3 regions of the Leclercia sp. S52 genome follow, and region 3 is predicted to be linked to each of the others. Evidence: predicted binding sites of a transcription regulator. Region 3 holds the regulator's gene; each other region holds the start of a gene.
The links. Region 3 encodes LexA, which represses DNA repair genes until DNA is damaged. Its sites were predicted from a motif close to TNCTGTATGTACATACAGNA; they were not measured.
Positions count from the first base shown of each region.

Region 1: the regulator LexA is predicted to act here: its motif matches at 992-1,011, upstream of metR (HTH-type transcriptional regulator MetR).
Region 2: the regulator LexA is predicted to act here: its motif matches at 1,425-1,444, upstream of rmuC (DNA recombination protein RmuC).

Region 1 covers NZ_CP152474.1:4,703,731-4,705,998, forward strand. The annotation lists gene metE (5-methyltetrahydropteroyltriglutamate--homocysteine S-methyltransferase) at 1-925, opposite strand, end outside; gene metR (HTH-type transcriptional regulator MetR) at 1,043-1,996, shown strand; gene AAHB66_RS22620 (carboxylate/amino acid/amine transporter) at 1,884-2,268, opposite strand, start outside.
Region 2 covers NZ_CP152474.1:4,693,162-4,695,429, forward strand. The annotation lists gene rmuC (DNA recombination protein RmuC) at 1-1,381, opposite strand, end outside; gene udp (uridine phosphorylase) at 1,521-2,268, opposite strand, start outside.
Region 3 covers NZ_CP152474.1:280,303-282,570, reverse strand. The annotation lists gene dinF (MATE family efflux transporter DinF) at 1-787, opposite strand, end outside; gene lexA (transcriptional repressor LexA) at 851-1,459, opposite strand; partial or broken gene AAHB66_RS01280 (diacylglycerol kinase) at 1,570-1,939, opposite strand; gene plsB (glycerol-3-phosphate 1-O-acyltransferase PlsB) at 2,095-2,268, shown strand, end outside.

The DNA of each region.
Region 1 (2,268 bases), 510 kb from region 3:
TGATCTGCGCATATTTCTCAGTGAGATCGGCGCGCCAGACGTTACGCCCGTTCACCAGCCCGGCAGAGAGCAGCCAGTCGGACGGCAGGCGTTTGTGCAGCTCAGCAACGTCATCTTTACCGTGAACCAGGTCCACGTGCAGGCCCTGTACCGGCAGCGCGGTGATGGTGTCGAGGTTTGGGGTCACCCCTTCGAAATAGGTGGTCAGCAGCAGCTTCACCTGGCCCGCGAGGGCGTCATACGCCGGTTTGAAAGCATCCAGCCACGCCTGCGGCAGCTCCAGCACCAGCGCCGGTTCGTCGATCTGCACCCACTCAACGCCGCGTTTTGCCAGCTCGCCCAGCACCTGCTGGTACACCGGCAGAATATCGTTGAGCAGGCTCAGGCGGTCAAATTGCTCGCCCTTCACTTTGCCCAGCCACAGATATGTCACCGGGCCCAGCAGGACAGGTTTGATCTTGTGGCCCAGCGCCTGCGCTTCGTCCACCTCATCCAGCAGCTGGGTCCAGGTCAGTTTGAACTGCTGGCCCTTCACGAACTCCGGCACCATGTAGTGGTAGTTAGTGTTAAACCATTTGGTCATCTCTGCCGCCGCCGCGGGCTCGCCGGTGGGTGCGCGGCCACGGCCAATGCGAAACAGGGTGTCGATATCCACCGATCCATCGCTGTTCTGATGACGAGCCGGCACGTTGCCAAGCAGCAGGCTGGTGGTCAGAACATGGTCGTACCAGGCGAAATCGCCCACCGGGAGCAGATCCACGCCCGCCTGTTTCTGCTGCTCCCAGTGACGGGCGCGCAGCTCGCGACCCACCGCCAGCAGTTCGTCACGCGTTGCGTTGCCTGCCCAGTAGCTCTCTTGTGCTTTTTTCAGTTCGCGGCGAAGGCCGACGCGCGGGAAACCGAGGGTGTGGTTGCGAATTGTCATGGTATGCCCCTTATGGAATTTTCAGGATTTAGCCGTCCAGATGTTTACACATCTATAATTCGCAAGTACTGTATATTCCTCAAGCGCAATATGTTCATGGCGAAGTGAAGGACTTTCATGATCGAGATAAAACACCTGAAAACGCTACAAGCGTTGCGGAACTGCGGTTCTCTCGCGGCGGCGGCGGCCACGCTGCACCAGACGCAATCCGCCCTTTCTCACCAGTTCAGCGATCTGGAACAACGCCTTGGCTTCCGTCTGTTTGTGCGTAAAAGTCAGCCGCTACGCTTTACGCCGCAGGGGGAAATCCTGCTGCAGCTGGCCAATCAGGTGCTGCCGCAGATCGCCAGCGCGCTGCAGGCCTGCCATGAGCCGCAGCAGAGCAAACTGCGTATCGCTATTGAGTGCCACAGCTGTATTCAGTGGCTGACCCCCGCGCTTGAGAACTTCCGCCAGAAGTGGCCGCAGGTGGAGATGGACTTTAACTCCGGTGTGACCTTTGATCCGCAGCCGTCCCTGGTGCAGGGCGAGCTGGATCTGGTGATGACCTCGGACATTCTGCCTCGCAGCGGGCTGCACTATTCGCCGATGTTTGATTTCGAAGTGCGCCTGGTGCTGGCCCCGGATCATCCGCTGGCCGCGAAAACGCGCATCACGCCGGAAGATCTGGCGACGGAAACGCTGCTGATCTACCCGGTCCAGCGCAGTCGTCTGGATATCTGGCGTCACTTCCTGCAGCCGGCAGGCATCAACCCGCAGCTGAAAAGCGTGGATAACACCCTGCTGTTGATTCAGATGGTGGCGGCCAGAATGGGCATTGCGGCGCTGCCGCACTGGGTGGTGGAGAGTTTTGAACGCCAGGGTCTGGTGGTGACCAAGACCCTGGGCGAGGGGTTGTGGAGCCGGCTGTACTCTGCTGTACGCGATGGCGAGCAGCGTCAACCGGTGACCGAGGCCTTTATTCGCTCAGCGCGGAATCACGCTTGCGACCATCTGCCGTTTGTCCGGAGCGCGGAGCGACCCAACGGCGATGTACCCACAGTGAAGCCAGGATCACCGTCCCCCCAATGATGAAGCTCGGCCAGTGCGGTTGTTCCTGCCAGATGGCGAGATTCACCAGCAGGCCCGCAGGGACATGGACGTTGTTCATGATCCCCAGCGTTCCGGCGTCCACCTGCGTGGCGCCGTAGTTCCACATGAAGTAACCCAGCCCGGATGCCACGACCCCCAGCCAGATCAGCACGCTCCACTGCAGCGTGGTGGTCGGCAGCCTCTGCGGATTCCCCAGCATGAACCACGCTACCACCGCCACGATCGCTGCCCCCATGTAGAACCAGGCAAAG
Region 2 (2,268 bases), 520 kb from region 3:
TATTTTGAACTGGCTCGTCACTGCGCAGCCGGTACTCTTCATCCTGCGACGTGGCCTGTTCAACCAATTCCGGATTAATCTCGCGTTTTACTTCCACGCCAAGGCTGCGGAACGATTCGGCCTGAGCCAGCAGGTTACCGCGCCCGGAGGCCAGCTTTTTCATCGCCTGACGGTAGTTATCCTGGGCGCGATCCAGGCTCTGCCCGACCGACGACATGTCATCGACGAACAGGCGCATTTTGTCATACAGGCGGCTGGCGCGATCGGCAATCTGCTGGGCATTGCGGCTCTGGTGCTCATAGCGCCACAGATTGGCAATAGTGCGCAGCGCCACCAGCAGCGTGGTGGGGCTGACCAGCATAATGTTGTTTTTCAGCGCCTCGGAGATCAGCTCCGGCTGGCGGTCCAGCGCCAGTAAGAAAGCCGGTTCAACCGGGATAAACATTAGCACGTAGTCCAGAGAACGCAGGCCGGGTAACTGCTGGTAGTCTTTGCGTCCCAGCAGGCGGATATGGTTACGCACCGAGGCGATATGCTCCTGCAGAGCCGTCTCGCGGGTGTAGTCGTCTTCGGCGTTGAAGTAGCGCTCATAGGCCACCAGGGTCATTTTGGCGTCGATAACCACGTCCTTCTCCTGCGGCAGACGGACAATGACGTCAGGCTGCATTCGCGCGCGGTTTTCGGTTTCAATGCTGACCTGGGTTTGATATTCGTGGCCCTCGCGCAGGCCAGAAGCCTCCAGCACGCGGGTCAGAACCACTTCGCCCCAGTTGCCCTGGGTTTTATTGTCGCCTTTCAGCGCTTTAGTGAGGTTGATAGCCTCCTGCGCCATCTGGGCATTCAGCTGCTGGAGGTTACGGATTTCATGGGCCAGCGTGTGCCGCTCCCGCGCCTCCTGACCAAAGCTGTCCTGCACCTGGCGACGAAAGCCGTCCAGCTGTTCGCGCAGAGGCGACAGCAGGCCGTTCAGGCTCTGGCGGTTTTGTTCATCGACGCGGCGGTTACTCTGCTCAAAGATGCGGTTGGCGAGGTTTTCAAACTGCTCGCTCAGGCGCTGTTCGCTGTTGAGCATCTGGCGGATTTTATCTTCCGCATGCAGCTGGGTGGACTCCAGCCGGGTGGTGACTTCGCGCAGGTCGGCTTCCAGCGAGGTGTTGATATCCCGCAGATTGCGCAACTCGTTGTTGAGCAGCTCGCATTCGTCGCGCCAGTGCCCGCTCTGGGCTATGTTCTGTCTTAATGCACTGAGATCGGCCACCATCTCTTCACGTTCGGCAAGCTGATCGGCCTTCTGCTGCGCATGCTGATAGCTGGCGAACAACCAGCCCACGCCGACGCTGACCAGCGCAATAACGGCATAAAAAAGGATGGAAATATCCACGATGCCCCCTGCATCAAGGTATGACCCGCACAAAATAGAATTGTGCTGTATAAACGTCCAGTTTGAAAAGGGTTTTCTGCGAGGCGCTACGCAAAGAAAAAGGCCGAACAGGTCGGCCTTTGGCATAGAAAAGGGGAAATTACAGCAGGCGGCGGGCCGCTTCCACCACGATTTTCACCGCGTGGCTTTCGGTCTGCTTCATGGTTTCGGCGTTCGGGATCTCTTGCTGGGTACGGTTAACAATCACACCCGCAACCATACCGGCACGCAGACCCTGGCTTGCGCACATGGTCAGCAGCGTGGCAGATTCCATTTCGTAGTTCATCACGCCCATAGACTGCCACTCTTCCATCGAGCCTTTGAAACGGCTGACAACGCGACCGGAGAAGGTGTCGTAGCGCTCCTGGCCAGGATAGAACGTATCAGAGGAGGCGGTTACGCCAACGTGCGTGGTCGCACCAACGGATTTCGCGGCTTCCACCAGCGCGGTGGTGCACTCGAAATCGGCCACTGCCGGGAACTCCATTGGCGCAAAGTGCAGGCTCGCGCCGTCCAGACGAACGGACGCAGTGGTGACCAGCACGTCGCCAACGTTAATGTGCGGCTGGATCGCACCGGTGGTACCGATACGCAGGAAAGTACGGATGCCCAGCTGTGCCAGCTCTTCAACAGCAATCGAGGTAGACGGGCCACCGATACCGGTAGAGCACACGATCACCGCTTTGCCATCCAGCTCTGCCCGCCAGGTCGTGAATTCGCGATGGGCTGCCAGCTTAACCGGCTTATCCATCAGCGCGGCGATCTTTTCCACACGCTCAGGATCGCCAGGGACGATAGCGAGCGTAGCCCCTTGTAAATCGTTTTTAGTGAGGCCGAGATGAAAAACA
Region 3 (2,268 bases):
CCAGCCGCGCGCCCATCACCGTCAGCGCCCCGAAGCAGAGTTGCAGCAGCAGCGAGCGCAGCATGATGTCGCGATTGAGGGCCAGCAGCTTGCGGATGTTGCCCCGCCAGCTCGCTTTCAGCAGCGCCAGCGAAATACCGCGCAGGGCCAGCACCCGCCAGACCATCCACAGGCCGATTAACAGGGTGGCGTACTCTGCGATAGCGGTTGCCAGCGCGGCCCCCTGCACGTTCATCTGCAGGCCCATCACCAGCCACAGATCCAGCACGATATTGAGCAGGTTGCCCACCACCAGCAGGATCACCGGCGCCCGGGCGTACTGCACGCCCAGCAGCCAGCCGAGCAGCACCAGGTTAGCCAGCGAAGCCGGGGCGCTGAGCCAGCGGATCTCAAGGAAGCGCCGCGCCTGATGGAGAACGGCCTCGCTGCCGCCGACGATATGCAGCGCCAGATCGATAAGCGGCGTGCGCAACAGCACAATCAGCAGCCCGGCACCCAGAGCCAGGATCAGCGGCTGCACCAGCGCGCGGGCCAGACGCAGCGGATCCTTTGCGCCATAGGCCTGGGCGGTAAGCCCGGTGGTGCTCATGCGCAAAAAGAGCAGCAGCATAAACAGGAAGCTGGTTGCCGTCGCGCCGATGGCGACACCGCCCAGATAGACGGGCGAATCAAGATGACCAATTACTGCCGTGTCCACCAGCCCAAGCAGAGGGACGCTGATATTGGAGACGATCATGGGAAGTGCAAGACGCCACAACGCCTTGTCTGAAGCAGTCAGGAGAGACATGAAAATGTTCGCCAGAGGCAGGAAAAGCAAACTGCGGCAGCGCCGCAGTTTGTCAGAAATCAGTTATAACCATTCACCGTTGCGGATGACGCCAACCGCCAGGCCTTCGATGGAGAAGTTATTTTCACGCAGGTCGACAACTATCGGGGAAAACTCGCTGTTTTCCGGCAGCAGCTGCACGGTGTTGCCCTGCTTTTTCAGGCGCTTAACGGTGACTTCATCATCTATGCGCGCCACTACGACCTGACCGTTACGCACGTCCTGCGTTTTATGCACCGCCAGCAGATCGCCGTCCAGAATACCGATGTCTTTCATCGACATACCGCTTACACGCAGCAGAAAATCTGCGCTCGGTTTGAACATGCCTGGATCGACCTGATAGTGGCCTTCAATGTGCTGTTGCGCCAGCAGCGGTTCCCCGGCAGCGACGCGACCGACGAGCGGCAGGCCCTCTTCGGCTTCAACCAGCAGGCGAATACCACGAGACGCACCGGAGACAATCTCAAGCACACCCTTGCGCGCCAGTGCCTTAAGGTGCTCTTCGGCGGCATTTGGAGAACGGAAGCCAAGACGCTGCGCGATTTCTGCACGCGTCGGCGGCATACCCGTCTGGCCGATATGATCCCGAATGAGATCAAACACCTCTTGCTGCCTGGTCGTTAACGCTTTCATTCCGCCCCCCTGGGTGTATATACAGTTATGCTGTGAGTATATACAGCTAAAGGTGATTTTGGAACCACAAACCGCATAAAAAACCAGAGACTTGTTCGGTTTCTGAAGGCTTATCGTAAATGTCCCCAAAGCAGCGTGACCCAGGTAAACAACGCAACCATAATCGCCATCAGCACTGCGGCAGAGCCCATATCTTTGGCCCGGCCCGACAGCTCGTGAAAATCAGTGCCGATGCGGTCGACTACCGCCTCGATCGCACTGTTCAGAATTTCGACTATCATCACCAACATCACCGAGCCAATCAGCAATACGCGGGTGATGGGATCAACATCCAGCCAGCAGGCAATAATAATCGCCGCGACGACCGCAACCCCCCTCCTGGCGAAATGCGGCTTCATTGATCCAGGCAGCACGGATGCCCTTCCATGAATAGCCGGCAGCTTTAATGATTCGGGTTAACCCAGTGGTATTATTGGCCATTAAAAGAAACCTTTCTTCGAAAATAGCGTCAGAAACGGTGGCTTAAGCGCCTGGCGCAGCCACCGGAAGTATGACGGGTAACAACAGAAATTTTGCGCGCTTTCTGTTATCCTTGCGCCGCAATTGCATTTTTAACCAGAGGCTTTACATCGTTTATGTCTGGCTGGCCACGAATTTACTACAAATTACTTAATTTACCATTAAGCGTCCTGGTAAAAAGCAAGTCTATTCCGGCGGTTCCGACGCTGGAGTTAGGACTCGATACCTCGCGTCCTATTATGTACGTTTTGCCTTATAACTCGAAGGCCGACTTGCTGACGCTGCGCGCC